Regions from separate parts of the Micromonospora sp. CA-246542 genome, predicted to be linked through region 2. Evidence: riboswitches for the same ligand, from Rfam matches in the RefSeq annotation. Region 2 holds a riboswitch; each other region holds the start of a gene.
What was found. A riboswitch is a leader RNA that binds a small molecule or an ion and turns the genes downstream of it on or off. The one in region 2 is predicted to bind cyclic di-AMP.
Positions count from the first base shown of each region.

Region 1: another riboswitch for cyclic di-AMP. It lies ahead of ACQP0N_RS00445 (NlpC/P60 family protein); the one in region 2 lies ahead of ACQP0N_RS11015 (C39 family peptidase).
Region 3: another riboswitch for cyclic di-AMP. It lies ahead of ACQP0N_RS02920 (coiled-coil domain-containing protein); the one in region 2 lies ahead of ACQP0N_RS11015 (C39 family peptidase).
Region 4: another riboswitch for cyclic di-AMP. It lies ahead of ACQP0N_RS14295 (transglycosylase family protein); the one in region 2 lies ahead of ACQP0N_RS11015 (C39 family peptidase).

Region 1 is NZ_CP192040.1:88,456-95,846, reverse strand. Features, by position in the region: tRNA gene ACQP0N_RS00465 (tRNA-Gly) at 318-391, opposite strand; gene ACQP0N_RS00460 (zinc metalloprotease) at 595-1,581, shown strand; gene ACQP0N_RS00455 (pyridoxamine 5'-phosphate oxidase family protein) at 1,655-2,203, opposite strand; gene dcd (dCTP deaminase) at 2,281-2,859, shown strand; gene ACQP0N_RS00445 (NlpC/P60 family protein) at 2,919-3,959, opposite strand; cyclic di-AMP (ydaO/yuaA leader) riboswitch at 3,972-4,107, opposite strand; gene ACQP0N_RS00440 (N-acetylmuramoyl-L-alanine amidase) at 4,344-6,299, shown strand; gene ACQP0N_RS00435 (C40 family peptidase) at 6,358-7,371, opposite strand.
Region 2 is NZ_CP192040.1:2,345,396-2,352,786, reverse strand. Features, by position in the region: gene ACQP0N_RS11025 (CDP-glycerol glycerophosphotransferase family protein) at 1-839, shown strand, start outside; gene ACQP0N_RS11020 (alpha/beta fold hydrolase) at 844-1,590, opposite strand; gene ACQP0N_RS11015 (C39 family peptidase) at 1,725-2,573, opposite strand; cyclic di-AMP (ydaO/yuaA leader) riboswitch at 2,806-2,946, opposite strand; gene ACQP0N_RS11010 (hypothetical protein) at 3,232-4,002, opposite strand; gene ACQP0N_RS11005 (hypothetical protein) at 4,121-4,594, opposite strand; gene ACQP0N_RS11000 (acyltransferase family protein) at 4,778-5,980, opposite strand; gene ACQP0N_RS10995 (glycosyltransferase family 2 protein) at 6,122-7,285, shown strand.
Region 3 is NZ_CP192040.1:600,088-607,478, reverse strand. Features, by position in the region: gene ACQP0N_RS02950 (heavy metal translocating P-type ATPase) at 1-628, opposite strand, end outside; gene ACQP0N_RS02945 (hypothetical protein) at 641-1,579, opposite strand; gene ACQP0N_RS02940 (heavy-metal-associated domain-containing protein) at 1,593-1,802, opposite strand; gene ACQP0N_RS02935 (metal-sensitive transcriptional regulator) at 1,898-2,194, shown strand; gene ACQP0N_RS02930 (heavy metal translocating P-type ATPase) at 2,202-4,241, opposite strand; partial or broken gene ACQP0N_RS02925 (YibE/F family protein) at 4,555-5,912, shown strand; cyclic di-AMP (ydaO/yuaA leader) riboswitch at 6,079-6,209, shown strand; gene ACQP0N_RS02920 (coiled-coil domain-containing protein) at 6,214-7,236, shown strand; gene ACQP0N_RS02915 (carbonic anhydrase) at 7,296-7,391, opposite strand, start outside.
Region 4 is NZ_CP192040.1:3,063,050-3,070,440, forward strand. Features, by position in the region: partial or broken gene ACQP0N_RS14280 (AfsR/SARP family transcriptional regulator) at 1-262, opposite strand, end outside; gene ACQP0N_RS14285 (peptidase inhibitor family I36 protein) at 361-750, shown strand; gene ACQP0N_RS14290 (peptidoglycan-binding domain-containing protein) at 859-1,347, opposite strand; cyclic di-AMP (ydaO/yuaA leader) riboswitch at 1,618-1,786, shown strand; gene ACQP0N_RS14295 (transglycosylase family protein) at 1,786-2,454, shown strand; gene ACQP0N_RS14300 (hypothetical protein) at 2,530-2,886, opposite strand; partial or broken gene dinB (DNA polymerase IV) at 2,990-4,176, opposite strand; gene ACQP0N_RS14310 (VOC family protein) at 4,234-4,671, opposite strand; gene ACQP0N_RS14315 (GNAT family N-acetyltransferase) at 4,762-5,403, opposite strand; gene ACQP0N_RS14320 (glutamate synthase-related protein) at 5,772-7,346, opposite strand.

The sequences.
Region 1 (7,391 bases), 2.3 Mb from region 2:
ACCTGCAGCACAGCGGAACATCGTCGCCTCCCGCGCCGGAGCCAGCCCCGCTGACCTGTTGGCCCGGATGGTTCACGCCTACACCCGCGCCGCGCTACACGACACAAGCCGTCCATGGCACGCCGCGTCGTCAGTGCTGTCGACGCGATCGAGCGGTCAAGGCCGCCCGGCGCAAGCCGAGCAAGCGCAAGGTCGAGCGGGTTGCCGAGGGCGACGGACCGGCGCCGAGGTGAGCTAATGGCCCGTCCCTGTTTCAGCATGACCTGGAACCACGGAAGCCCTGGCGGGACGTCTGTCCTGACCAGGGCTTCCGTGCGTGGAGCGGGTGACGGGAATCGAACCCGCACTGTCAGCTTGGGAAGCTGATGTTCTGCCATTGAACTACACCCGCAGGCGGCACCACTGTACCCGAGTCGTCGCAGCCGTGCACCCAGCCACCCCCACGCGCCGACCGCCCCCGCTCGCCCCCAAAGAAGTTTCCAGACGGCAACATATGGCCGTTCTCAAATGCGTCGATGAGTTGTAACGTCTGCCACACGTTCCCAGCCACGGCGTGACACACCCCCTGCCGCGCCGCCAGAAAGAGGTGGGCTCATGGGACTCCGTCCCAAACTGCTGACCCGGCGTGTCGCCGGCGTCGCGTCGACGACCCTCGCGCTCCTGCTCAGCACCGCTGCGGTGGGCGTCGTTCCGGCCGCTTCGGCCTTCTCCCCGGCACCGGGCGGCGCCTGCGCGGAGCCGGCCGACAGCCACGCCAACGCCCGGGCGAAGCCCGGCGCGGGGGCCCTGCACGAACCGAACGAGCTGACCGCCAAGCAGGTCCGCGAGCGGGACGCCGACCTCGCGGCGGCGCTGCGCGAGCGGGCCAACTACCGGGCCGGCGCCGGCGCCACGACGCTGGCAGCCACGGTCACCATCCCGGTGGTGGTGCACGTGATCCAGGAGAACAGCACCCGGGCCGGCGGCAACATCCCCGACTCGATGATCACCTCGCAGATCAGCGTCCTGAACCAGGCCTACGCGGGCGGGACCGGCGGCGCGGCCACCGCCTTCGCCTTCCGACTCGACTCGATCAACCGGGTGACGAACCCGTCCTGGTACCCGATCGTCGAAGGCTCGTCGGCGGAGCGGTCGATGAAGTCGTCGCTGCGGGTCGGCGGCAAGAACACGCTCAACATCTACCTCGGCGAGTTGAGCGACGACCTCTTGGGCTGGGCGACCTTCCCGCAGCGCAGGCTCAGCAGCATGGATGGCGTGGTCGCGCTGAGCGAGTCGCTGCCGGGCGGCACCGCCACCAACTACAACCAGGGCGACACCGGCACCCACGAGGTCGGCCACTGGCTGAACCTCTACCACACCTTCCAGGGTGGCTGCGGCGGCTCGGGTGACGGCGTCAGCGACACCCCGGCCGAGGCGTCGCCTGCGTACGAGTGCCCGACCGGCCGGAACACCTGCTCGGCGGCCGGCCTGGACCCGATCACCAACTTCATGGACTACACCTACGACTCGTGCATGTACCAGTTCACCGCGGGTCAGGCGAGCCGCATGCTGACCGCGTGGAACGCGTACCGCGCGGCCTAGCTCCTCGCGTACACCAGGTGCCGGCTCCGTCACGACGGAGCCGGCACCGGCGTATCTGCCCCCAGGGCCGTGGTCAGGCGGCCGTGCACTGGACGTCGCGGCTGCGACGGGTCGGGCGCGTCTGCGGTACGGGGGAAGGCGCGGCCGCCGCGGGCGGGGTCTGCGGATCGAGCCAGACCTGGACGGCCGGGCGCCCCACGGCGATGCCCAGGCCGTGCTGGTCGCGACGGGTCAGCATCGCCACGTCGACGGTGAACTCGAACAGCCGCCAGTCGGCCCGCGGCTCGGCCCGGGCGCTCTGCGCCAGCCGGGCCACCCGGACCGGATCGTTGACCGGCCAGGCGTGGCCCGCCACGTACGCCTCGTCGTCGCTCTCCTCGGGAGGGAACGAGTGCAGCGCGTATCGGCCATCCCGTTCGAGGTCCCGGCGCTTCGGCGAGTCGATGATGAAGCAGAACAGACCCTCGTCGGTGATGACCGGGGAGACCGGATGGACCCGGGGCCCACCGTCGGCACGGACCGTGGCCAGATAGCCGAAGCCCGGCCCGTACTGCTGCAGGAGAACGCGAATGCCGTCGGCGAGGCGGGGCTCGTCGGCGGCGAAATCGGACCAGGAAGCCATGCGAGCATTCTATCGAACAAATGTACGAGGAGCGACCTCGACACGCTGGTCACCGCCCACCTCGCTATGGTGGTCCGATGCTGCTCTCCGACCGTGACCTGGTCTCCGAGATCAAGGCCGGCACGCTGGGCCTGGAGCCGTTCGAGCCCACCTTGGTCCAACCATCCAGCATCGACGTACGACTCGACCGGCTGTTCCGGGTCTTCAACAACCATCTCTACACCCACATCGACCCGGCCATGCAGCAGGACGACCTGACCTCGGTGGTCGAGGTGCCCGACGGCGAGCCGTTCGTGCTGCACCCGGGAGAGTTCGTGCTCGCCTCGACGCTGGAGGTGATCTCGCTCGGCGACCAGCTCGCCGGCCGACTGGAGGGCAAGAGCTCACTGGGCCGCCTCGGCCTGCTCACCCACTCCACCGCCGGGTTCATCGACCCGGGCTTCTCCGGGCACGTGACGCTGGAGCTGTCCAACGTGGCGAACCTGCCGATCACCCTCTGGCCGGGCATGAAGATCGGTCAGCTCTGCATCTTCCGGCTCTCGTCGCCGGCCGAGCACCCGTACGGCTCGGTGGTCTACGGGTCGCGTTACCAGGGTCAGCGAGGCCCGACGCCCAGCCGCTCCTGGCAGAACTGGCGCGCCTGGCCGACCCGTTAGGAGACGACTCAGGCCCGCCGCGAGCGGATCGCGACGGGCCTGACTGCGTCCCGCTTCGGTCAGCCGGGGCGGCCGTAGCTGTGGATGGGCCCGTCGTCGACCTTCTTCATCTTGACGGGCACACCGGCCTGGGAGGCGTGCACCACCCAGCCGTTGCCGACGTACATCCCGACGTGGTGGATGTCGCTGTAGTAGAAGACCAGGTCACCGGGGCGCAGGTCGCCCTTGCTGACGTTCTTGGTCACCCGGCTCTGCGCGGCGGCGTTGTGCGGCAGCGACACACCGGCCTTCGCCCAGGCGGCCAGCATCAGCCCGGAGCAGTCGTACGAGTTCGGCCCCTCGGCGCCCCACACGTACGGCTTGCCGATCTGGGCGCAGGCGAACTTGACCGCGATACCGGCACCGCCACCCGGGTAGCTGGCCGGGCAGGGCGCGGGACGCAGCGGACCGCCGCCGCCGCTGCCGTACACCTTGAGGCGCAGCTTCTGCAGCCGGTCGATCTCCTCGTTGATCTGCTTCTTCTTTGCCGCCAACTGGGCCTCGGTGCGGGTCAGCTGGACCACCATCTCGTCCAGCGGCGCCTTCTGCCGGGCCAGTTCGTTGCGCAGGTCGGCGACCTGGCGGACGTCCTCCTGCTGGTTGTGGGCGAAGCGGTCGAGCATTTCGAGCTGACCGACCATCTCGCTGGGCGACCGGCTGCCGAGCATCGTGTTGACGGTCGACAGGTTCTCACCCATGTACGCGCGGACGGCCAGCGCGCTGACCTTGTCCATCGCGGCGTCGACCTGGCGCTCCAGCGGCGCGATGCGGGCGGCGAGCGCGTCGGCCTGCTTGCGCTTGAGGGCCAGGTCGGCACGGGTGGCGTTGTGCCGCTCGATGATCGGTTCGAGCTTGTTCCAGTCGTCGTCGATCTGGCGTTCGATCTCGGCGACGGACGGATCGGCGTGGGCCACCGTGGCGCTGCCGGTCAGGACGACGGCGACGCCGACCAGGGCGGCGAGAACGGTGGTGAAGCGGGACCAGCGTGGACGCGGCACGGTCGACGGCGGGTCGGCCGGAGCCGACCGTCCGAACGACGGCCGCGGGGCTTGGAGGGCCACCGGGTTCCGTACTCCTTCTTCCTGACCGCCTACCGGGTTAGCTGACGGGTTCGGGCGGGAAGTGGGCGCCCTACCGCAGGAACTGCGGATTCACCCCGAGGAACCTGGGTCCCCGGCTCGCTCGCGAGCGACTCGGCGGTGTCGGTCCGTTACCGCCCGGGGTGGGCAGACCTGCTACCGGGCCGACGAATGACCAGAGTAGAGACGGCCGTTACCGATCCGCAACCCGTGCGGCCGTGACACTCCGTACTGATTGCAGCGGGCCATCGAACCGATGTGAAGATTTCTTACCGCACGTTTCGAAACATGGAAAGGTATTGACGCGGACTCCCGGGCAGGGCGAAGGTGACCGCAACCGACACCAGTTCACATGTAGGGGGTTCGATGAAACGTCCGACCCTGCTCGCCGTCGCGCTCGTCACCGCCACGGCGGCCGTACCGTTGCCCGCCGGCCCGGCCACCGCGGCCCCCGCCGCCGACCGCCAGCAGCAGTACGCCGCCGCAGCGACCGAGTACGGCGTGCCCATCGACGTACTGCTCGGCGTCTCCTACCTGGAGTCCCGCTGGGACAGCAACGCCGGCACGCCGAGCACCAGCGGCGGCTACGGCCCGATGCACCTGACCGATGCCCGGCACGTGGCCGCCCTACCCGGGCGCGGTCACCACGACGCCCCGGGAGAGGATCCGCGCGGCGACGAGTCCCGTCGTGCTCTCGCACCGGCGCCCGCCGCCGGGGACGCGCCGCCCAGCGCCGCGCTGCAGACCGTGGACGCCGCCGCCGCGCTCACCGGCGCCACCACCGAGGCGCTGCGTACCGACCCGACGACGAACCTCCGGGGTGGGGCGGCGCTGCTGGCCGCGTACCAACGGGAGGTCGGCGCCCCGGTCGGAGTCGGCACCGACCCGGCCACCTGGTACGGCGCGGTGGCCCGCTATGCCGGCGCGGACAGCGCCGATGCCGCGGCAGCCTTCGCCGACGAGGTCTTCACCACGATCGGCGCCGGCGAGACGCGGGTGACCGACGACGGCCAGCGGGTCACGCTGCCGGCCCGGGCGGTACGACCCGAGCGGGCCTGGCTGGACCGACTGGGACTGCGCCGGCTCGCCCGCCCGGACGGGTTGGAGTGCCCGAGCACCGTGTCCTGTGAGTGGATCCCGGCGCCCTACGCGGCGTTCGGCGACGGCGACTACGGCAACCACGACCTGTCCGACCGGCCCGCCCGGCAGAAGATCGAGTACATCGTCATCCACGACACCGAGGCGAGTTGGGCGACCACCCTGCAACTCGTCCAGGACCCGACCTACGTGAGCTGGCACTACTCGCTGCGCTCGGTGGACGGACAGATCGCCCAGCACGTCAAGACCAAGGACGTCGCCTGGCACGCCGGCAACTGGTACGTCAACGCCAAGTCGATCGGGTTGGAACACGAGGGCTTCGCCGCGCAGGGCACCTGGTACACGGAGGCGATGTACCGGACCTCGGCGAAGCTCGTGCGGCACCTCGCGCTGCGGCTGGGCATCCCGCTGGACCGCCAGCACATCATCGGGCACGACAACGTGCCCGGCACGACCGCGTCGACAGTCCGCGGGATGCACTGGGACCCGGGACCCTACTGGGACTGGACGCACTACCTCGACCTGCTGCACGCCCCACGGCTGGACACCGGCACCCCGGCCACCGGGCTGGTCCGGATCGACCCCGACTACGCGACCAACCAGCCGGCGTTCACCGGATGCGTCACCCCCGGGACGCCGTGCGCGCCCCGCGGGTCCTCGTCGGTGGTGCTACGCACCGCACCGGCTCCGGACGCGCCGCTGGTCAACGACATCGCGCTGCGCCCCGACGGCACCCCGAACACGATGGACGTGTCGGACCACGGGGCCCGCGCGTCCGCCGGCCAGACGTACGCGCTGGCCGGTCGACAGGGCGACTGGACGGCCATCTGGTACCTCGGGCAGCGGGCGTGGTTCCACAACCCGGCGTCAAAGCCGACGGCCACCTGGACGGTCGGCATGGTGGTCACCCCGAAGCCCGGCCGGGCCACGATCCCCGTCTACGGGCGGGCGTACCCGGAGCAGGCGGCCTACCCGGCCGGCGTGCCCTACCAGGCAATCTCACCGTTGCAGTACACCCTCTCCGCCGGACAGCGGTACGCCGTCGGCGCGGTGCTGCCCGGCGAGTACTACCGGGCCAGCACGTTCGACGGCTCCTCGCCCGGCGACTGGACGGTGATCCGGGGCCAGAACCGGTACGCGCAGATCCAGTTCGGCCACCGCGTCATGTACGTCGACCTCGCCGACGTGCAGCTCCTGCCGTCCCCGGTGGGCGCACCCCGCTGAGGAACCACGACGGCCCCCGGTCGAGGTGACCGGGGGCCGTCGTCGTGCGTCGTGGGGATCAGCCAGGTCGGCGGAACCCGGCGACCGGCATGGTGTTGATGCTGGACACCTGCACCGGTTTACCGGCGCGTGGCGCGTGCACCATCTGGTTGTTACCCAGATAGAGCCCGACATGACTCAGGCCGGAGTAGAAGAAGACCAGGTCACCGGCACGGGCGTCGGCGCGCGAGACGGCCTTGCCCTCGTTCCACTGGTCACCCGTGTGGTGGGTGAGGTAGATCCCGGCCGACTTGTAGGCGTACTGGGTCAGGCCCGAGCAGTCGAACGAGTTCGGGCCGGTGGCGCCCCAGACGTACGGGTCACCGACCTGCTGGCAGGCGGTCTTGATCGCCTTCTGCGCCGCAACAGAGACCACGCCGTTGATGGTCGGGCAACCGGCCGTCTTGACCGTGGTCTTGGGCATCGACGCTTCGAGCTTCTTGATCTCGGCGTCGATCTGCTTCTTCTTGGCCGCCAGCTCGCTCTGCTGCTTGGTCTGGGTGGCGATCAGCGCGTCCAGCTTCTGCTTCTCGCCGTCGTACTTGGCCCGGACGGCGAGCACACCCTCGACCTGCTTGCGCTCCTGGGAGGCGAGCCGGTCGAGGAGGGTGAGCTGCTCGGTGAGCGTGTCCGGCTTGGCGCTGACCAGCAGCGCGCCGATCTCCTGCGAGGGGCCCGACATGTAGTAACGGGAAGCGAGGTCGCCGACCCGGTTGAGTGCCAGCTCGCTCTGCAGGGCCAGCGGCTCGATCTTCTTCTGAAGTTCGGACGACTTCTTGCGGTTGACGGCGAGTTGCGCCCGCACCTTGTTGTACTTCTCGATCGTGGGCTCCAACTCCTCCCACTTCTTGTCGATCTGCGCCTCGATCTCGTCGACCGTCGGCTCGGCCTGCGCCGGCACGGCGATCATGCCGGCACCGACCGCAGCGGCGGCGACCAGCACGATCAGGCGACGTGCGACCCTGCGCAGACCACGCGGTCGAACGGGCGACCCTGGTGCGTGACGATGAGGGGGCATGGTTGCCACCGGCACCGACTCCTTTGCAACCGACC
Region 2 (7,391 bases):
GGTTCACCCAGCTCACCCACGTCCAACTGCACCACGGCGACAGCGACAAGGCGCCCAGCGCCAACCCGGTCTCGGGCATCTTCGACCGGATCTTCGTGGCCGGGCCGGCGGCGATCGACCGGTACGCCCGCGCCGGGGTACAGATCCCGGCGGAGAAGTTCGTCGTGGTGGGCCGCCCCCAGGTCGAGTCGATCGAGGTACGCGAGGAGCCGACGCGCGGCCTCGCGCACCCGACGGTGCTCTACACCCCGACCTGGACCGGGCACCACGCCGACGCCGACTACTGCTCGCTGCCGGTGGCCGAGGAGCTGCTGCGGCGGCTGCTGGGGCGCGGCGCGACGGTGATCCTGCGGGCGCATCCGTACACGGCGCAGAACCCCGCGTCGGCACGCCAGTTGGGCCGGCTCACCGAACTGCTGGCCGCCGACCGCGCCCGCACCGGCCGGCAGCACCTGTTCGGCGCGGCGGCCCGGGAGCTGAGCCTGACCGAGTCCGTCAACCGCTCGGACGCGCTGGTCTCCGACGTCTCCGGGGTGATCTCCGACTACCTCTACTCCGGCAAGCCGTACGCCATCACCGACATGGGTGACGAGGGCGACCGGTTCACCGAGCGCTTTCCACTGGCCGGCTCGGGCTACGTGCTGCGGCGCGACATGTCCAACGTGGACGCCGTGCTCACGGCCCTGCTGGACACCGACCCGCTGGCCGACGCCCGCTGGGTCACCCGCCGCCGCTACCTGGGCGACTTCCCGGCCGAGTCGTACGCCGAGGGCTTCCTGACCGCCGCCCGCCGCGAGCTGACCTCGACCCGGGAACTACCCGCGCCCGCACCTGCCTGACCGATCAACGGTACGGGTCCAGCAACGCCAGCACGGCCGCCGGATCCTCCAGGTGCGCGTTGTGCCCGAGACCGGCCAGCGTGGCGACCGGTACGCCGTACTCCTTGAGCTGGGCGTCCGTGACCATCGGGTCGTGCTCCCCGCGGGCCAGCACCACCGGCACGTCGGTCGCCGCGAGCAGCGCGGCCAGGTCGGGCGCGCCGACGGCGAACGCGGCGTTGTCCATCGCGAGCCGCCACCGGCCGTCGACCTGACGCAGACCGGCGTCGACCATCGGGTGGTCCGGGAGGACCAGACCGGTGAGGCCGGCGACCCGCAGATACCGGCGGGCGGCCTCGGTGCGGCTGGTGAACCAGCCCACCGGGCGGGCGGCGAGGTCCGCAGCGCGGGCCAGCTCGGCCGGCGCCCAGACGGCCTTGATGCCCAAGCCCACCACCGCGTCCACCGGCAGGCCGGCGGCGCGGGCCGCCAGCGCCAGGCCGACCACGCCACCGAGCGAGTGCCCGAGCACGACGATACGGTCGTCGGAGGCCAGGCCCTGGGCGACCCGCTGGGCGAAACCCTCGAAGGAGTACGACGACAGCGGCGCCGACCAACCGTGACCGGCGAGATCGGGCGCCAGCCATCGGCCGGGCCAGTGGTGCTCCAGGAGTGGCGCCCAGGGCAGCCACACGTCACCCGTCGCCCCCATGCCGTGCAGCAGCAACAGGATCGGCTCACGGTCGGCTTGACCACCCGATTCATCCACCACGGCCGCAGTCTCCCACGGTTCGCGGCCCGGTACGAGAGCCGTTCACCCGCGTCGCGCCCCGACCCGGGAACGCCGCGGGCGCCGGCCCCTCGTGGGAGACGGCGCCCGCGGCGTCGTGGGGTGTCGCGCGTTGGTCAGGCGGAGTAACCCCGGGTGGCGATCCAGTTCGCCAGGTCGATCGTGGTGATCCAGTAGGCCGGGTCGGCGGCGTTCGCCGAGTCGGCGATCCGCACGGTACGGCCGTTGTCCTTGTAGCCGACGACGGCGATGTAGTGCCCACCGCCGTAGGAGTGGTAGCCGCCCTCGGTGTCGATGGCGTCGCCGGCGACGTTGGCCACCACGCCCCGGCCATCGGTGATGGCCTTGACGACGTCGGCCTGAAGACGGTCCATCTGGGCCGGGCTGGGCGTGCCCGCGAACATGCGGGTGCGGTACGGGGAGCCCTTCACCTCGGCGTTGAGCACCCGGGTGGTGTCCTCGGCCGAGTTGGTGCCCATCTCGGTGGTGCCCAGCTCGGCGCCGAGCTCCTCCTGGGTGCGGTCGATGCCGCTGGCGCTGAGCGCGTTGCGGGTGGCCGCCGGGCCGCAGTTGTAGTAGGTGTTCTGCGCCTCGTAGTCGTAGTCGAGCACCTTCTTCGCGGGCGGCTTCGGCGGCGTCGGCTTCCGGGTGACGTCCGGGTTGCTCGTGGCCTTCGCGACGGGGGACGCGGCGCTGGTGGCCGGGGCGGCGGTGCTCGGTGCGACGCTCGCCGACGGGGCCGCGGACCGGAGTTCGCCACGGGAGGCGACGGTGTCACTGCGCATCTCGGCGACCGTGGTCGGGGTGCGCGAGCCGGCCGGGGCGTCGTCGGCGCCGGCGACCAGGGCGCCGGCGGTGGTGGCGATCGCGAGGGCCGCGGCGGAGGCGGCGACGATCTGGTACGGGCGCTCGGTCGCGAGGCGACGGAGCTGGCGCTTCAGGGTGTGCTTCACGAGGTCCTCCACGGTTCACAGGGAGAGCGGCACACCGGGGCCCGACCGGCATCCGGGCAGGCGTCAGCGCGCGGGCGGTGGCCCGCGGATGATGAGCCGCTCAGGGGAACGCCCGGCGCGCCGGGCGGGAAGTGCGGTGACCCGGGGGGTCAGCTCACCGTCACGAGGCGGATGAGCGGGGACACCGCGTCGCCGTGGAGGCGGAGGAACAACAAGGGGGTCGAGGGGTGCTGCACGAGGATGGAACTCCTTCCGTCACCGCCTACCGGGTTAGCTGACGGATTCGGGCGGGAAGATCGCCCTACCGCGGGCCGTGGCTCGCGGATTCACCCCGGACTTACTGTGGGTCCCCGGTTCGTTGATCACGATTGAGCGGGTCGGCACGGCGTCGCCTCCTGCGATCGGTAACCGCACCGGACGGGACGACAGTACTGGCCGGTGCGCACTCTGCCAAGCCGCGCCCACCTGCGTAAACATCGATTGGCCCAGCAATTTCTGCACGTTTTGCCGCTGACGTGACTCGATGGGACAACGGGTTCCGCCGGCACCCGTGGGCGACAACCGGACAGGTGGCCGACAACGCGGCCACAATCGCGGGCGCAATGGCCGCCGATGATGCCCGCCGCCCGATTTCCGCTGCCGGTGACCCGCCTCACATAACAGATCGGGCTCAACCGGCCCGGGCCGGACGCCAGCGTGCCACGAGGGCCGTACGCGACGGCCGCGTCGCGGTGCGCCGGGAGAACGCCGGGCTCGGCCGCGACCGGACCGCCGCCACGTACGCCTCCTCGGCGAGGACGCGCGCCGACTCGGCGGCCACCTCGGCGTCCCGCCAGGACGACCGCTCCCGCTGGACGGCCGTCCGGTGCTCGGCCAGCCTGGTGTCACGGATCGCCCGGATGAGCAGCGTCTCCTGCTCGACCGGGTGCCGGCGGGGGTCCCAGCCGCGCCGATTCCCGAACACGTCGCCGAGCTGAGCCATGGTCAACTCCCCCCGCCAGTGCGCCGCCATGGCGGCACGGTGCAGATAACGCTCCCGGGCCGCGTACTCGGCGGGGGTGTGCGGGGTACGCGGTGTCGGCAACGCCCCGGCACCGGCGACCCGACGGGCGGCGGTGTCCGCCTCGTCGTACGCCGTCCAGGCCCGCTGCGCCTCGTCCTGAGCGACCAGCCAGTCAGCGCGCCGCCGTCGGGCGGTCCGCGCCGCCCGGGCGGCGGCCACGGCCACCTCCTCGGCGTACCGGCGCAGGTCGGCCATCTCGGCGACGGCCATCTCGCGGGCGGTGGGTGTCGGCGGCGTGGGGTCGGCCGCGGGCGAGTCCCGCTCCGGACGGGCCACCAGGACGGCGAGGACCGTCAGCGCCAACAGGAACAGGGCCGACCAGATGGCGGCGGCCTGGGGCACCTCGGTCAGGAACTGGTAGAAGACGACGGTTTCCATGATCGACACCTCGGCATGAGCACGTAAGCGATGGGATGCCGCACGGGCGGGTGCGGGCGGTGTGTCGTCAGGTGTGGTGACGGCGCTCGGCCCGGCGGCGCCGCCGGTGACCGACCCGCTAGGCCGGTGGGGCGCGGGGGGCCCGGGTGGCCGAGCCTGCGGCTCGCAGGGGCCGCTCCGATCCCGTGCGCGCCGAGGTCACGCCCGCCAGTGGGCGAGGCAGCGCGTCCGAACCACCGTGCCGGGCGGGCTGCGGGTCGACCGACCCCGCGGAGGCGTCAGCGCCAACCTCTGCGGCTCGTACCCCGCCGACCCTGTCGGTGACGGCGCGGTCGGTGACGGCGCGGTCGGTGACGGCGCGGTCGGTGACGGCGCGGTCGGTGAGGACCGTGGAGAGGGCCGCGTTCGGCGGTCCGAGCGGCTCGGCGGGGGCGAGCGACCCGATGGCGGGCGGCGGGGCCGCAGCGGTCGATGCCGGCAGCAGCGCCGGGGCCGCGCCCAGGGCGAGCGACAGCACGGCGAGGCTGGTCAGCACCCGCGCCGCCCAGCGCGCCACCCACCACAGGGGACAGGTGAGCGCGACCGGGAGCACGTCCTCACGCTACCGTCGGGACCGCCCCGACGCATCGGCGACGGGCGTGTCGGCCAGCGCCGCGCCGACCCCGTCCGACCAGCGTGGACCAGGTGGCGTCAGCCGGCGCTGGTGGGTGCCACCGCGCCGGTCAAGTTCGTGCTCGATCATTGATGTAGTGGCCTCACTCGGCTGACGAGACCACTACAACCAGGATCGAGCGCGATCTTGCGCGTCTGGACGGGCGGGCACGGGTGGCACACCGGCGTCACCGCTCCCGGCCGACGAGGTGGTGCGCTGATGGGGAACGAGCGGCGGGCGGCCCGGGCGGCGTGGCGCGAGCCGGCGCATCATCGGTGTCTCCACGAAGCGGTGCAGCAACCCGGCGAGGACCAAGTTCACGAGCAGGAATCCGAGCACCACCGCCGGGCCTCGCCAACCCCGAAAGCCGGTCCCCCAGTCGCCGCTGAGCCGGAGCACGCTCGTCATCACCAGGACGTGCACCAGGTAGAAGGCGAACGAGACCTCACCGAGCCAGACCAGCGGGCGCGAGCGCCACGGCGAGCGCCGGTCGCGCACGTCGGCGTCGGCGGCGGCGGTGATCACCAACAGGTACGCGACGGCGAGCAGCGTGGTCCACAACTCGGCGCGGATCCACTGCGCGGCGGCCACCCAGGTGCCCACGAAGATCGCGGTGGCGGCGGTCAGTCCCGGCCCGCGCCACCGGCCCCGGAGCATCAGCTCGGCCGCCACCGCGCCCAGCCAGAACTCCAGGGACCGCACCGGCGGGAAGATCTGGGTGAACCACCAGCGGCTCGCCTCCGGCACCAGCTGCTGCGCCGGCCAGAGCGCGAGGATCAACAGCGGCAGCGCGACGACGAGCGTCCAGAGCACCGCGGGTCGCGCCCGGCGCAACAGGGGCAGCGCCAGCGGCAGACAGAGATAGAAGAAGAACTCGCAGGACAGCGACCAGCTCACCGTGTTGACGCTGTAGAACCAGCCGAGCCGAGGGTCCCACGCCTGCAACAGCAGCAGGTTCTCCACGGCGACGGCCGGCAGGACGCGATCGGCGAACCACCCGGCGACCAGCAGCGCGGCGGCCCACAGCACCACGTGGTTCGGGTAGATCTTCGCGACCCGTCGACGCCAGAAGGTCAGCCGCGAGTCGCCCGGGCGGGCCGACCAGACCAGCACGAAACCGCTGAGGATGAAGAAGAACTGCACGCCGGACAGGCCGAGGGTGAAGAGGGCATCGACGACGGCCTTGTAGTCCGGCTCGGCGATGATCCGCATCGTCCCGGCGTGGAACCCGAAGACCAGCAGCGCGGCGATCCACCGCAGCCCGGTCAGCGACGGCAGCCGGGCGGGGGCGGCCGGCGCGGTCGGCGCGTCGGTGGTGCTCGTCATGCCGAGGCACCCTACCGGGTCACTCCCGGGTGAACCGGGCGGCCGTTGTTAACCTTCCGCTTCGCGGGTGTTCAGGGATTCCACCATCCGCGGCCACGTGTGGTTCCGGGGCCGGCCATCCGCGTCGTCGAAGGTGGCGACGTGGTCAATGAGCCGACGCACACGCCGCTGCTGAGCATCGTCGTGCCCGTCTACGGCGTCGAGGCTTACCTGTACCAGTGCCTCGAGTCGATCCGGGCGGACATCCCGGTGGGCGAGTCGGAGGCGGTCGAGCTGATCGCCGTGGACGACGCCTCCCCGGACGGCTGCGGCGCGATGCTGCGTTCCTACGCCAAGGGACGCGACAACGTCCGCGTCGTACACCTGGAAGAGAACGTGGGCCTCGGCCTGGCCCGCAACGCGGGCCTCGACGTGGCCACCGGCCGGTACGTGTGGTTCGTCGACAGCGACGACTGGCTGCCGCCGGGCACGATCGCGGCCGTGCTGGACCGGCTGCGTGAACACCAGCCCGACGTCCTCATGCTGGACCACCTGCGGGTGCACGAGGACGGCCGGCGGGAGGTCGACGCGAGCAGCCACCTGCTGCGCGGGGTGCCGGGCGTGGCCCGCCTCGCCGACCAGCCGCACCTGCTGCGGGTGCAGCACACGGCGTGGAACAAGGTGGTACGCCGGGACTTCCTCGACGAGTTGGAGCTGCGCTTCTTCCCCGGCTGGTACGAGGACATCCCGTTCAGCCACCCGCTGCTGATCGGCGCGGAGAAGATCTCGGTGCTGGACCGGGTCTGCTACCTGTACCGGCAGGGCCGCCAGGGCGCGATCACCTCCACCCGCAGTGGCCGGCACTTCGACGCGTTCGGCCAGTACGAGCGGCTGATGGACTGGGTCGCCCGCCGGCACCCGGACGAGGGCCTGCGGGCCGAGCTGTTCGAGCTGATGATCAGCCACTACCTGGTGGTGGTCGGCAACGACGGACGGCTGCACCCACACCTGCGGCGCGCCTTCTTCCACCGGGTCGCCGAGCACTACCGCCGATACCTGCCCCCCGGGGGCTACCCGATGCCGCCGGGGGTCACCGGGCTCAAGCACCGCCTGGTGGGGCGTGGTGACTGGTTGGCGTACTCGGCGCTGCGGCAGGCGCACCGGGTCACGGGCCGGTGGCGACGGCCCGGCCCGACCGCTGGCACCGACTCGTCGTCGGCCGACGACCCCTCCCGAGCGGCGCTATCGGCGAGCAGGTCGGACGGCGGGCACGCCGCCGGCCGGCCGGGGCGGTCGGACGCGCTGGCCGGTGGCCGCCTGCCGTGACTCATCCGGGCACGCCGGGAGCCGGCGCCGGAGTTTTTCAGGTCGTCCGCCCGTCGGGGGACGACGACAGCACCACCGCACGTCGGTGCGGGCGTAAGGGAACAGA
Region 3 (7,391 bases), 1.7 Mb from region 2:
CGGCGGCCTCCAGGTAGATGTTGCCGGCACCGTCGCCGCGGGTGATGGCGAAGCGGAACGGGTGCGTCATCCCGGGCAGGCCGGCGTCACCGAGGAAGAGCGCCCAGAGCGACCACCCGAACGCGGCGAGCGTGCCGAGCGAGACCAGCGTGTCCATGGTGGCCGCGCCGTGCCGCAGGTTGGTCCAGGCCGCGCGGTGGAACGGCAGCCCACCCCAGACGACCACCGGGGCGGCCAGCGTCAGCGAGAGCCACTGCCAGTAGTCGAACTGCCAGGGCGGCACCATGGCCAGCAGGACCACCGGCACGCTCAGGACCGCCGAGACCCACAGCCGGGTACGTGGACCGCGCAGCGGATCCTGCACCGGCGGCTCGGCGGTCGGCGGCGTCGGCAGGGCCGCCGTGTAGCCGGTCTTCTGGACGGTCTCGATCAGGTCGTCCGGGGTGACGTCGTCGGCGTACCGGACGGTCGCCTTCTCGGTGGCGTAGTTGACGGTGGCGCTCACCCCGTCCATGCGGTTGAGCTTCTTCTCGACCCGCGCGGCGCACGCGGCGCAGGTCATCCCCCCGATCGCCAGTTCGATCCGGTTCGGCGCCTCGGGCAACGGTCTGCTGCTGGTGGTGGTCATCGTCCGGTCCCGTCAGTCGTGCCCGTGCCCGGGGGTGCCGTGGTCGGCCCCGCCGGTCGGTGTCGGCTCGCCCGTCGCGGCGGGGGCAACGCCCGCCACGATGGTGAATTCGGCGGTGTGCACCCGCCCACCGTGCTGGAAGTCGAGGTAGAGCCGGTAGGCGCCGGCCGAGGGCACCTCGGCGTGGAAGGTGACGGCGGGGCCGGGCGGGGTGCGTCCGTCGCCGGGCGTCCCGTCCGGGTGCACGTGCAGGTACGCCAGATCGCCCCGACGCAGCGCCACCAGGTGCCCGTACGCACCCAGGTAGGGCTCCAGGTCGGTGACCGGCTGCCCGGCACGGCTCACCGTCAGGGTGAGCGCCGAGGTCCGGCCCGGCTCCGGCGTACCGGTCAGGGTGACGGTGTAACCGTCGACCGTGGTGCTGGCCGTCGGGGCGGGCAGCGGCCGCTCGGTCAGCTCGCCGGGGACGGTCACGTCCACGCCGAGGGTCAACGGCTCGCCCCCGGTCGGGGTGAAGTCGGCGAACGCCCGCCACTGCCCGGGGCCGGCCAGCGGGGTGGCGACCCGCCAGGTGCCGTCCGGGGCGAGATCGGGGTGGACGTGCCGGAAGCCGGACAGGTCCCGGCGGGCGACGATCAGGTGCATCCGTTTGTCGTGCGCGACGTCGTACCTGGTGACCGGCCGACCGTCCGGCCCGTCGATCCGGAAGGTGAACTGGCCGGCGGGCACGGTGACCGGTTGGAGCGTGTAGCCCCGGTCGGAGACGAGCAACCCGCCGGGAACGAGGTCGGCCACCTCGCCGCTCCCGGTGGGCCCCGAGGTGTGGGCGACGTCGGGCCGGCTCTGCGCGACCGGGTCGGCCGGGTCGACCACCCGGCCGACCCCGTACGCCGCGCCGAAGACCGCCGCGAGACCGAGGGCGAACGCGCCCAGCCTGGTCACCGTGGTCATCGCGGACCTCCGCTCACGCCTCGACGAGGTCGTAGCCGGCCTCGTCGACAGCGGCCCGGACGGCCTCGGTGTCCACGGGCTGCTCGCTGCTGACGGTGACCTGGCCGGTGGCGAGGTCGACCCGCACGTCGCGCACGCCCTCGATCGCGCCCACCTCGGCGCTGACCGCGCTGACGCAGTGCCCGCAGGTCATGCCCTGCACCTGGTACGTCGTGTCGACCATCGGACGTCTCCTCTCGTAGTACCGGTACCCGGTGGGGGTATGCCGGCAGGATCGGACATTACCATACCCCCTAGGGGTAGGCTATCCTCGTCGCCATGACCGCACCCACACCGATCCGCGGGTACACCGCCAGCAAGGACCAACTGCTCGCGCGCCTGCGCCGGGTGGAGGGACAGGTCCGGGGCATCGAGAAGATGGTCGACGACGACCGCTACTGCATCGACGTGCTCACCCAGATCTCCGCGATCCAGGCCGCGCTCGACAAGGTGGCCCTGGGCCTGCTCGACGGGCACGCCCGGCACTGCATGCACGAGGGGGCGGCCGAGGGCCGGGCCGACGAGATGGCCACCGAGATGATGGCGGCCGTCGGCCGACTCATGAAGCGCGGCTGAGCGCGCCTCACTTCCGCCCGGAATCGAGACGTACCCGGCGCAGCAACTGCGCGTTGAGCGCCACCACGATGGTGGACGCGGACATCAGCACGGCCGCCACCGCCGGGCTCAGCGCCACCCCGGCCCCGGCGAGCACCCCCGCCGCCAGCGGCAACGCCACCACGTTGTAGCTCGCGGCCCAGGCCAGGTTCTGCCGCATCTTGCGGTACGACGCCCGGGAGAGCCGGACCACGGCCCCGACGCCGCGCGGATCGGACGACGCCAGCACGACCCCGGCGGACTCGATCGCGACGTCGGTGCCCGCCCCGATCGCGATGCCCACGTCGGCGCGGGCCAGCGCCGGCGCGTCGTTCACCCCGTCACCGACCATCGCCACGGTCAGCCCGCGCCGCTGGAGTTCCGCCACCCGGCTGTCCTTGTCGGCCGGCAGCACCTCGGCGAAGACCTCGTCCACCCCGGCCCGGAAGCCGAGGTCGGCAGCGACCGACTCGGCCACCGACCGCGCGTCCCCGGTGATCATGGCGATGGTGCGGACGCCATCCGCCCGCAGCTCGGCGATGGCCTCGCGGGCCTCCGGGCGTACCGCGTCGGTGAGCGCGAACGCCCCGAGCACCGTGTCCGGCAACCGCAGGAGATACAGCACCACGGCTCCGCGTGACGACCAGCGCCCGGTCGCCTCCCGCAGCCCGTCCGGCAGTGGTCCACCCCGCTCACGCAGCAGGGCCGGCCCGCCCACCGCGTACTCCGTACCGTCGATGGTGGCCCGCACCCCGCGGCCCGGAAGCGAGCGGAAGCCGGCGGCACGGGCCGGCCCACCCGGCCCGGCCGCCGCCACGATCGCGCGGGCCAGCGGATGTTCGCTGTCGGACTCGACACCGGCGGCGATCCGCAACGCCTCGTCGCGGCCCACGCCGGGGGCCGTCACCAGGTCGGTGACCTCGTGCTCGCCCCGGGTCAGCGTGCCGGTCTTGTCGAACAGCACCGCGTCGACGGACCGCATCCGCTCCAACGCGAGCCGGTCCTTCACCAGGATCCCGCTTCGTGCCGCCAGCGCCGTGGAGAGCGCGACGACGAGCGGGATGGCCAGGCCGAGCGCGTGCGGGCAGGCGATCACCAGAACGGTGACGGTACGCACCACCGCCTCGTCGGGCTCACCGAGCGCGGTCCAGACCACCAGGGTGAGCACGGCGGTACCGGCGGCCACGTAGAACAGCGCGGCGGCGAACCGGTCGGCGAGCAGTTGAGCCTGCCCGCCCGAGCGCTGTGCCTGCGCGACCATGCGCTGGATGCCCGCGAGCGCGGTCTCGTCGCCCAGCGCCTCGACACGGACCCGGATCGCCGAATCGGTGGCGACCGTGCCGGCCACCACCCGATCGCCCGCCGACCGGGCGACCGGACGCGACTCTCCCGTGATCATCGATTCGTCCAACTCCGCGTCACCGTCGACGACCCGGCCGTCGGCCGGAACCCGACCCCCGGGTCGGACCAGCACCACGTCGTCGACCCGCAGCCCGTCGACCGGTACGCGCTCGACCCGCCCGTCCGCCGCCACCCGCTCGGCCTCGTCGGGCAGCAGCGCCGCCAGTGCCGCGAGCGCCCCACGGGCCTGCCCGATGGCCTTCATCTCCTGCCAGTGCCCGAGCAGCATGATGGTGACCAGCGCGGCCAACTCCCACCAGAAGTCCAGGTCGAAGGCACCCAGGCTGGTCGCCAGCGACGCGGTGTACGCCACGGTGATCGCCATCGCGACCAGCAGCATCATGCCCGGCGCGCGGTCCCGGATCTCCCGTACCGCGCCGACCAGGAACGGCCAGCCACCCCAGAGGAACACCACCGAACCGAGCACCGGCCCCACCCAGGAGCGACCCGGCACGTCCAGCCGGAGCCCGAGCCGGTCCACCACCAGGTCACTGGTCAGGACCACCGGAACGGTGAGCACCAGACAGACCCAGAACCGCCGACGGAACATGGCGGGGTCGTGCCCGGCGTGCTTGTCGTGCCCGGCGTGCTTGTCGTGCCGTCGGTGCTCGGTGGGTGGCTCAGGCATGACTCCACCATCCCGCCGCGCCCGGGGCGGTGTCAGCGGTTCGACTCCCCCGATGCGTCCACACGCCCTGCAACCTCCAGGCGCGCTGGTTAGCATCGTCCGGCGATGACCCACCGGATTCCGCCGCCGAGACGGGCGACGGCGCCGCCACGGCGCGGCCCCGTACGGCGCCGACCGGGCCACTTCATCACTCTCCGTGATTGTCGGGTCGTCAGGCGGCGAACCGACGCGCTCGTGCCCGCCTTCGTCCGGCGGAACTGAACCGCACAGGCCGCCGGCACGTACCCCGCACCGGATCGTTGGGAGTCTCGCATTGGGTTCCGACCACAGCCATTCCGCTCGTCCCGCCCCGCCCCGGGTACGACGGATCCTTGTCGCGACGGTGGTGCCGCTCTTCGTGGCCACCGTCGTCGCCGCCGTGGTGCTGTGGCCCCGGGACGGCGCACCGAAGAGCGGCGGCGGCGCGGACCTGCCGCGCCACCACGGCACGGTGACCCGGGTGGTGACCGAACCGTGCCCGCCCTCGACGAGCCCGGAGGGCACGCCGAGCAGCGGGCCGTGCGGCACGGTGGACGTACTCCTCGAAGACGGGCCGCGCGCCGACCGGCAGGTGAGCACGCCCGTCCCCGCCGGGCCCGGAGCGCCTCGGGTCGAGGTGGGCGACGACGTCGTCCTGGTCGAGCTGACCGATCCGACCGATCCCACCATCAGCACCTGGAACATCGCCGAGCACCAACGCGGGACGCCGCTGGTGTGGCTCGTGGTGGTCTTCGCCGCCGCCATCGTCGCGTTCGGCCGGTGGCGGGGCCTGGCCGCGCTCGCCGGCCTGGCCGCCAGCTTCGCCATCCTGCTCACCTTCGTGTTACCGGCCATCGGCGCGGGCCGGTCACCGCTGCTGGTGGCGGTGGTCGGCGCGGCCCTGATCATGTTCGTGGTGCTCTACCTGACACACGGAGTGACCGCGCAGACCTCCGTCGCGGTCCTCGGCACCCTGGGCAGTCTGGTGCTCACCGGTGTCCTCGCGACCATCGCCACGGCCGCCACCCAGCTCACCGGCTTCGGCAGCGAGGACGCCACCACGCTCTCGATGTTCCAGGCGGATGTGGACCTGCGCGGCCTGCTGCTCGCCGGGATCATCATCGGCTCACTCGGGGTACTCGACGACGTGACCGTCACCCAGGCCGCCACCGTCACCGAGCTGGCGAACGCCAACCCCGGGCTGAGTCGACGACAGCTCTACCGGGCCGCCACCCGGGTCGGCCGGGCCCACATCGCCTCCACGGTCAACACCATCGTCCTGGCGTACGCGGGCGCGTCACTGCCGCTGCTGCTCCTGCTCACCGCCGATTCGCGCCCCATCGGGCAGATCCTGACCAGCGAGTTCCTCGCCCAGGAGATCGTCCGCAGCGCGGTCGCCACGCTCGGCCTGATCGCCGCCGTACCCCTCACCACCGGGCTGGCCGCCGTGGTGACCGCGGCCGGGTCGACGGCCACGCCCGGCGCGGACCCCCGCCACCGCGCCCCCGCGCGGACCGCGCGGAGGCGCTCGCCGCTCTCAGTTCCCCGCCGGCGGGGAGGGCCGACCGGCCCGATCCACAGCGGAACGCACCCCCATCCACCGCCACCACCGGGTGGCCAGAGCCGAACAGGAGCACGGATACGGCATGGTGACACTCCTCAGCGTGACCGGATCGGGCACCCGCCCTGAGAACCGCGTCACTGGTCACTCAACGCCATGGCGAAATGACGCTTTTAGTCGGCATCAGGACGTAGCTCAGGCGGTGGACTCTCGGGTAACCTCGCTGCCGGTCACCGACGAAGGCGCGCAGCGGCGCCTGCGGTGCCACCGCCCAATCGCCAACCGGCGAGCCGGGGACCCAGGCACCTGGGGTGAATCCGCGACAGCGGTAGGGGCCACTTCCGCCCCGAACCCGTCAGCTAACCCGGTCGGCGGTCGACGGAAGGGAAGATTGTGACGGCACCCCTACGCCGCTGGTTGACACCCGTGGTGGCCGTGTTCGCTGCGCTGACCGTGCTCGCCGGGCCCCTCCCGGCCCACGCCGCCCCGACGACCCCCACACCGTCCGGGCACGAGGAGGACGGCGACGAGCCCAAGCTGCTCACCGACGTCATCGAGCAGACCAACCGGGACTACGTGGCGGCCAAGTCCAAACTGGACAAGTCCAAGAAGCGGCAGCTCGAACTGGCGGCCGAGGTCGACCGGGCGAAGGCCGACCTGGCCGCGCTGGCCCCGCAGGTCGCGCAGATCGCCGCTCAGTCGTACCGGACCGGACGGGTCGGCGCGATCGCGATGCTGCTGGAGGCCGACGCCCCGGACTCGTTCGTCCAGCGGGCCGCGGCGCTCGACGAGATGAACATGGTCAACGAGAAGAAGCTCGCCGAGGTCAACGCCGTGAAGTCCCGCGCCGAGCAGGCCAAGCTGTTGCTCGACGCGGAGGTACGGGAGCAGCAGAAGCAGACCGCGCTGATGGCGAAGGACAAGCGCGACGCGGACAAGGCGCTCGCGCTGGTCGGCGGCAAGGGCTTCACCGGCGGCCTGGTGGACGCCACCTCTCCGGTCGCCCGGATCGGCCCGGGTCGCACCGCCGACGGCGACTGGAAGGCGCAGTCGTGCAGCGAGAAGGACCCGACCACCTCCGGCTGCGTCACGCCGCGCACGCTGCACGCGTACAAGGAGGTCAAGCGGGCCGGATTCAACCGGTTCGTGGGCTGCCACCGCAACGGCGGACCGTACGAGCACCCGAAGGGCCGCGCCTGTGACTGGTCGTTGCAGAAGAGCGGCTTCAGCCCGTGGCACAACGACGACACCCGGATGTACGGCAACAACGTGGCCGCGTTCCTCATCCGCAACGCCGACCGGCTCGGCATCTACTACGTGATCTGGAACCGGCAGATCTGGTTCCCGGCGACCGGCTGGAAGTCGTACAGCGGGCCGTCGAACCACACCGACCACGTACACATGTCGCTGCTCTGATTCGACGTTCAGCAGTTCGAGGGCCGTCCCGCGTCGAGCGGGGCGGCCCTCGTCGCGTGTCAGGCGGCGGTGGTGGCCGCCGGGTCGTCCGAGGCGTCGCCGGCCGGTACGGGCGTCACGGGTCGTACTGCCCCGGCGGCGAGCCGGTACGACAT
Region 4 (7,391 bases), 720 kb from region 2:
GCGACGAGTCGCCCCAGACCCGGTCCACCAGGGAGTCCAGGTGAACCGGTCGGCCCACGTCGACCGCCAGTGCGGCCAGTACGGCGCGCTGGCGGGCTGCTCCGGCATCAACCGGACGACCATCCGCCCAGACCTCGACCGGCCCGAGGACCCGAATCTCCATGAACCGCCACTCGCTGTACCGCCGGTCGCCCCACCGGCACCCCCGAGACAGCCGGATTGAGGTTCCGGCAGGAATTCGTCGACCTTCCGCGCAGATCATCGTTGGCACAAGGACATCGATCAATGCGATGTCGGCAACTCTACTCACGGCCGGTCCCGGTCGTGACGACACCGGAGGTCATCATCGTGCGAAGTGCTTTGCGAAGGTTCGCGTCCGCCCTGCTCGGCACGGTCGCCCTGGGCGCCGCGATCGGCGTCGCCCCGAGCCCGGCCCAGGCCGACTATGCCTGCCCGTCGGGACTGCTCTGCCTGTACTCCGGGGCGAACTTCAGCGGCGACATCTTCCTGCTCGACGGGCCGTACAACTGGTGTAAAGACGTCTCGTTGCCCTCGTACTTCCGCAACAAGACTCAGTCGATCATCAACAATCGGCCGTCCGGCACCGTCTCCACCTTCTGGGACAACGCCAACGCCACGGGCCTGCTCGGTTACCAGCACGCCTACGGCTACCGGGCGAACCTGGCGTACGACTCGGCGGCGATCGGGGGGACCTGGAACCAGCGGATCGAGGCGGTCCGGGTCTGCTGATCCGCGAGCGTCGCCGGGCAGGGGGGCAGCCGGCGACGCCGCACCGGGGAGGGGCCGCCACGGCGCCGGCCGGAGTCCACGGGGACTCCGGCCGGCGCTGTACGGCGGTCAGCCCGGGTAGTAGCAGACGTTGGGAATGACCGGTCCACCGTTGACCCCGAAGATCGCGAACCCCATGTACGCGCGGGTCTGCGGGCCGTACTCGCCGTCCTCGGCGATGTTCGCGTACACGATGTCCTCATTGATCTTGTGCTGGGCGTACCGGACGGCGTCCCGGGTCTTCGGACCGTAGTTGCCGTCGAGGGTGAGCGACCGCGCGTAGCAGTTGTTCAGCGCCTCCTGGAGCACCAGCACCGCGGAGCCCGAGTGGCCGTAGGTGAGGTAGCAGTGCTTGTTTCCGGTCTGCCAGCCGACGGTGGGCACGTGCATGTCCGCGCCACCCGGGTAGCCGCCGACCCGGTAGAAGGTCAGGCTGGTGCACGGGCTGGACGCCTGTGCGGCGGTCGGCGCGGCCAGGGTCAGGCCGGTGCCGGCCAGTAGGGCTACGAGGGTGAACGCGGCGCGGCGACGGCCGTTGCGACGCTGCTGGAGCGGCATGATCTCCTCCTGGGGTGTCGTTTCCGGGACGGACCCGGTGTGCTCCAGAGCATCGCGACCGCCTGTCTACGGTTTCCTGTCCGAACGTCAATTCACCGTGGCAGCAGACCCTGATCGGAAACGGTCCATGATGGCCGCTGCACAGGTGCAGGTCGTCCGCAACCGCTGGCCGGAGCGCCCCGCGTGAGCCGGTGAACAACTTCACAAGCGTTGGGCGACCGTCACCCACCGTGCCTACCGTCGGTCGGGTCCACCACCGTGGACGCCGCGACCGGCAACGCCAAATCCTGCCCCCGGTCGTCGGAAACAGAACCCGGGCAGGAGCGGGGGACCCAACGTTCCTCGGTGCATGTCACCTCGGGGTGAAGCCGCCAGCGCGCGGCCGGGCTCCTCGGCCCGAACCCGACAGCTCACCTCGCCGGCGTGGAGGAACGATCCATGACGTCTACGTACACCCCCCGTCATCGACGGGTCACCACCCGCCGCGTCGCCGTCGGTACCCTGGCCGTCGGCGCGGTCACCGGCGCCGTCGCCCTCTTCGGCCCGGCGGCCCCGGCCCAGGCCGGTGTCAACTGGGACGCGATCGCCCAGTGCGAGTCCGGCGGCAACTGGAAAATCAATACCGGGAACGGCTACTACGGCGGGTTGCAGTTCTCCCAGGGCACCTGGGCCGGCTACGGCGGCACGAAGTACGCCGCCCGCGCCGACCTGGCCAGCCGTGGCGAGCAGATCGCGATCGCCGAGAAGGTGCTCGACGGGCAGGGCATCGGCGCGTGGCCGACCTGCGGCCGCAAGGGCGGCTCGTCCGGCGGTACCTCGACGAAGTCCACCGCGAAGTCCCCGACGAAGTCGACCTCCAAGTCGTCGACGTCCACCTCCGGCAAGGAGCGGCCGTCCCGCGGCGACCAGCCGGCCACCCGTGGTCACGAGCGGACCGCCCCGGCGGCCAGCGGCGACACGTACGTGGTCGCGCCGGGGGACACCCTGTCGGAGATCGCCGAGCGGCACCCCCGCAGCGGCGGCTGGCAGGCCCTGTACGAGCGCAACCGTCAGCTGATCGGCGCGGACCCGGGCCTAATCTTCCCGGGGCAGCGGCTCGCTCTCTGACGTACCCACAGGCGAACGCTCGGCCGGGTCACCGGCCGAGCGTTCGTTCGTCTGGCGCTGTCCTCGCGGGACGGGTCACGCCGCCGAGGCGGCCGACCTCGCCTCGCGGCGGGCCATCACGTCGCCGTTCCAGCCCCAGCGCTGCGCCGGCGCGGCGGGCTCGGCCGGCCAGCCGGTGCCGCGCCCGCCACCGTCGATGGCCGTCTCGACCGAGTCGGAGGTGCTGCGGGCAAGTCGCAACGACTGCTCGGCGGTCGTACGCGCCGCACACGGCCAGGACTGGCCGGCGCACTGGAGGTTGCGGCAGTGACCCTCGTCGTCGGCCTCGTGGGCCTCGAGCACGTCGACCGCGAGCTGCCAGAGCAGCGGGTCGGTCACGTCGTCCGGGCGTTCGGCGCTACGGCTCGGTCGGTTGCTGGTCTCGTCGGACATGGGCCCCCCTCGTCAGGCATTCCCCTCAAGATTTCACCTGTGTGCGGTCGGCTAAACCGCCGACCTGCTGTGATGTGTCTCCGGTCGCAGCAACCAGGGCGTTCTAGTCCGGCAATAGCGGCATCTCGACACCGGGAGCGCGGCCGAGCAGCACCGCCCGGGTGAGCGCCGTCGAGCCGAATCGGTCGCGGACCGCGTCCACGGCGGCGTCCAGGTCGGCCCCGGTGTCGGCCTGGAACGGCAGTTCCGGCTGCACCGGGTTGTCGTCCAGGTTGCCGACCGAGACGCCGAGCAGGGTGACACCGCGTCGGTCGATCTCCGGTAGGGCGGCCCGCAGCAGTGTCCGGGCGGCGGCGAGCAGCGGGGTGGTGTCCGCGGTCGCCTTGCGCACCGTGTGCGAGCGGGTGGCGCGGGTGTAGTCGCCGAAACGTAGCCGCAGCACCACGGTGCGTCCGGACCGTCCGGCCGCCCGCATCCGCCGGGTGACCCGGTCGACCAGGCCGGCCAGGATGGCGTCCAGCTCCGCCGGCGCATGGGGGCACGCCCCAACGCGTGCTGCGCGCCCATCGAGCCCCGGCGGCGGCCCACCTGCACCGCCCGGGGGTCCCGGTTGTGGGCGAGAGCGTGCAGGTGTCGGCCGGCGCCCGCCCCGAGCAGGGACACCAGCGCGGCCTCGCCGAGCCGGGCCACGTCCGCGACGGTGCGGATCCGGCGGTCCCGAAGCTTCGCGGCGGTGACCGGGCCGACGCCCCAGAGCCGTTCCACCGGCAGCGGGTGCAGGAACGCCGTCTCGGCGTCGGGGGCGACGACAAGCAGCCCATCCGGCTTCGCCACTCCGCTGGCGACCTTCGCCAGGAACTTCGTCCGGGCCACACCCACCGTGATCGGCAGGCCGACCCGGTCGCGGACCTCCCGGCGCAGCCGCTGGGCGATGTCGGCCGGTGTGCCGACCAGCCGGCGCAGCCCGCCCACGTCGAGGAACGCCTCGTCGATGGAGAGCCCCTCGACCAGCGGCGTGGTCTGCCGGAAGATCTCGAACACCGCCCGGCTGGCCTGCGTGTACGCCGACATCCGGGGCGGCACCACGATCGCGTCCGGGCAGAGCCGTCGTGCCTGCTGACCGCCCATCGCGCTGCGCACGCCCCGCGCCTTCGCCTCGTAGCTGGCCGCCAGCACCACGCCACCGCCGACGATCACCGGCCGCCCGCGCAGGCGCGGGTCGTCACGCTGCTCGACCGACGCGTAGAAGGCGTCCAGGTCGGCGTGCAGGATGTGGGCGTCGTGCGACACGTACACATGTTCGCATGGTGGCCGATCGTCGCGGCAGTGAGCTGGGAGAACGCCCGCTCAGTCGAGGCAGAACTCGTTGCCCTCCGGGTCTGCCATGACGATGTGGCCGGCGCCGAGCGGGGGAGCGGGCTCGTGGCGGGCGAGCCGCGTGGCGCCCCGAGCGGTGAGCCGGTCGGCCTCCGCCTCCAGGGCCGCCATCCGGTCGTCGCCCGTCAGCCCCGGCGCGGCCCGCACATCGAGGTGGACGCGATTCTTGGCCTGCTTGCCCTCCGGCACCCGCTGGAAGAACAGCCGTGGCCCGGCACCCGCCGGGTCGACCACCGCCGACGCGTCGTTGCGGCGCTCGGGAGGCACGCCCATCGCGTCCAGCGCGGCCTCCCACGAGTCGAAGCCCCCGGGCGGGCCCTGCAACTCGTAGCCGAGGGTGTCGGCCCAGAACGCCGACAGAGCGGCCGGATCGGCGGCGTCGAACGTAATCTGCACTTCACGGGCCATGGCTGCATCCTCGTTTCCGGTCTGGTCGGTCATGCCGCCATCCTCTCGTGACGGACCGACAGGATCGGTGCGACAGCGGGTGCGGTCCGGTCACAGGTCGTCGAAGGGGCGGGCGTAGCGGAATTCGCCCCGGATCGATCCGTCCCAGGCGGTCAGCGGTCGGGCCATGAAGTACTGCGGGCCCCACGGCTGCGGCGGGGTGACGCCCAGCTCGACGGCCGGCCGGAACCCGAAACGCGGGTAGTACTCGGGGTGCCCGAGCAGCACCACGAGCGCCTCGTCTCGGGCGTCGGCCGCGCCCAGGACCGCGTGCATCAAGGCGCTGCCGACCCCGCGCCGCTGCCAGCCGGGCAGCACGCCGAGCGGTCCGAGGCCCAACGCCACCGGCGCGTCCGCCACGCGGGCCCGCGTGGCCACCACGTGACCCACCACCAGGCCGTCCGTATCAACCGCCACCAGGGAGTACGGGGGCAGCCACCCGTCGTCGACGCGCAACGCGTCAACCAGCGTGGCCTCGACCGGCAGGCGACCGTCGCGACCGGCGTCGGCGCTGCTGGTGGCGGTGTCCGCGCTGGGCCCGTGTTCCGGCCCGTGGCCCGGATCGTCGTTCGGCCCCTGGTCCGGCCCGTGGTCTGGATCGTCGGCGGGGCCGTGATCGGCGGCGGAGAAGGCCGCGGCGTGCACGGCCCGGATGGCGTCGACATCGGCGGGGGTCTCGCGTCGGATCAGCACCGCGCCACCATAGGCCGGCCGGGAACGCGACTCCACGAGTTATTCGCGTGGTATCGGACGACGCCACGGGAGACTCTGGCCGACCCGCGTCTTGGGTGGCATCGGGTGGCCACCGCAGAGGCCTCGCGACGGAAGCACCACAAGAAGCCTGATGCCTGTGAGTCATCTTGATGACTCACACGCATCACGCTCATTGGGGCCCTGGGCCCTGGGCCCTGGGCCCTGGGCCCTGGGCCGTGGGCCGTGGCCCTGGGCCGTGGGCCGTGGGCCGTGGGCCGTGGGCCGTGGGCCGTGGGCCCTGGGCCCTGGGCCGTTCGGCCCGGGGGGCGTGGGCGGTGGGGCGCTGGGCCCTTGGGCCGTGGGCAGGATCAGCCGACGGCGGTGGGTGACGGCGGGGCGCTGCCGCCCTGGGGCGCCTCCGGGGTCATCAGCCGGATGATCTCTTTCTGGTCGGCAGGGGAGGGCAGGCCCCAGTGCGGCCGGTACCCGTACACCTCGTGCAGTGGGGTGGAGCCGGTGCGGCCGTCCAGGATCTCCACGGCGTCCGTGCCGATCAGGCCGGGGTGTTCCACACCGCAGGCCTCGGCGACCTTGGTCAGGTCCCGGCGCAACGTCGCCAGGTAGCTGGCCGCCCGGATCGACTTGAGCGTCGGGTCGAGGCCCCGGGCCAGCCACGCGTTCTGTGTCGCCACCCCGGTGGGACAGGTGTCCGTGTGGCACTTCTGCGCCTGGATGCAGCCGATCGACAGCATCGCCTCCCGGCCCACGTTGACCATGTCGCAGCCGAGTGCGAACGCCACCACGGCGTTGTCCGGCAGGCCGAGCTTGCCGCTGCCGACGAACACCACCTGCTCGTGCAGGTCGTGCTCCGCGAAGACCTTGTAGACCCGGGAGAAGCCCTGTTGGAACGGGAGCGACACCGAATCGGTGAAGATCAGCGGGGCGGCGCCGGTGCCTCCCTCGCCGCCGTCGACCGTCACGAAGTCGACGCCCCGGCCCGTGTCCCGCATCAGACCGGCCAGCTCCTGCCAGAAGCTCAGGTCGCCGACCGCCGACTTGATGCCCACCGGCAGGCCCGTCTCGGCGGCCAGCAGCTCCACCCAGTCCAGCAGGCTGTCGCAGTCGGAGAACTCGGCGTGCCGCGATGGGCTCACGCAGTCCCGCCCGGCCGGGATGCCCCGGGTCGCGGCGATCTCGGCGGACACCTTCGCTCCGGGGAGAAGGCCGCCGAGGCTCGGCTTCGCCCCCTGGCTCAGCTTGATCTCCAAGGCGCGCACGGGGGCGCCGGCGACGAGGTCCCTGAGCCGGTCGAGGCTGAACCGGCCGTGTTCGTCGCGGCAGCCGAAGTACGCCGTACCGAGCTGGAAGACCAGCTCACCGCCGTTGCGGTGGTACGGCGAAAGGCCACCCTCGCCGGTGTTCTGCAGACACCCGGCGAGGGCAGCGCCCTTGTTCAACGCGGTGATGGCGTTGCCGGAGAGTGAGCCGAAGCTCATCCCGGAGATGTTGACCACCGACTCCGGCCGGAAGGCGCGCGCCCGACCCCGGGCCGCGCCGAGCACCTTCGCGCACGGCAGGCGGACATCGTGCCCGGCCGTCGGCGACGACGGTGGCACGGCGCGGCCGAACGTGCGGTGTTTGATGATCGGGTACCCGGGCGTGAACTCGATGTTGTTGTCCGTACCGAAGCCGAAGTAGTTGTTCTCCTGCTTGGCGGACGCGTACACCCAGCGGCGCTGGTCCCGGGTGAACGGGCGCTCCTCGTCGTTGCCCGCCACGATGTACTGCCGTAGCTCCGGTCCGATCGCCTCCAGCAGGTACCGGGCGCGGCCCAGCACCGGGAAGTTGCGCAGCAGCGCGTGGTCGCGCTGGATCAGATCCCTCGCGGCGAGCGCCGCGACGGCGGCGGCGACCGCGGGTACGGCTCGACGGGCCCAGGTCATGCCCAGCACTCTTTCCGCCCGCACCGTCGGCCAAACCGACCGGTC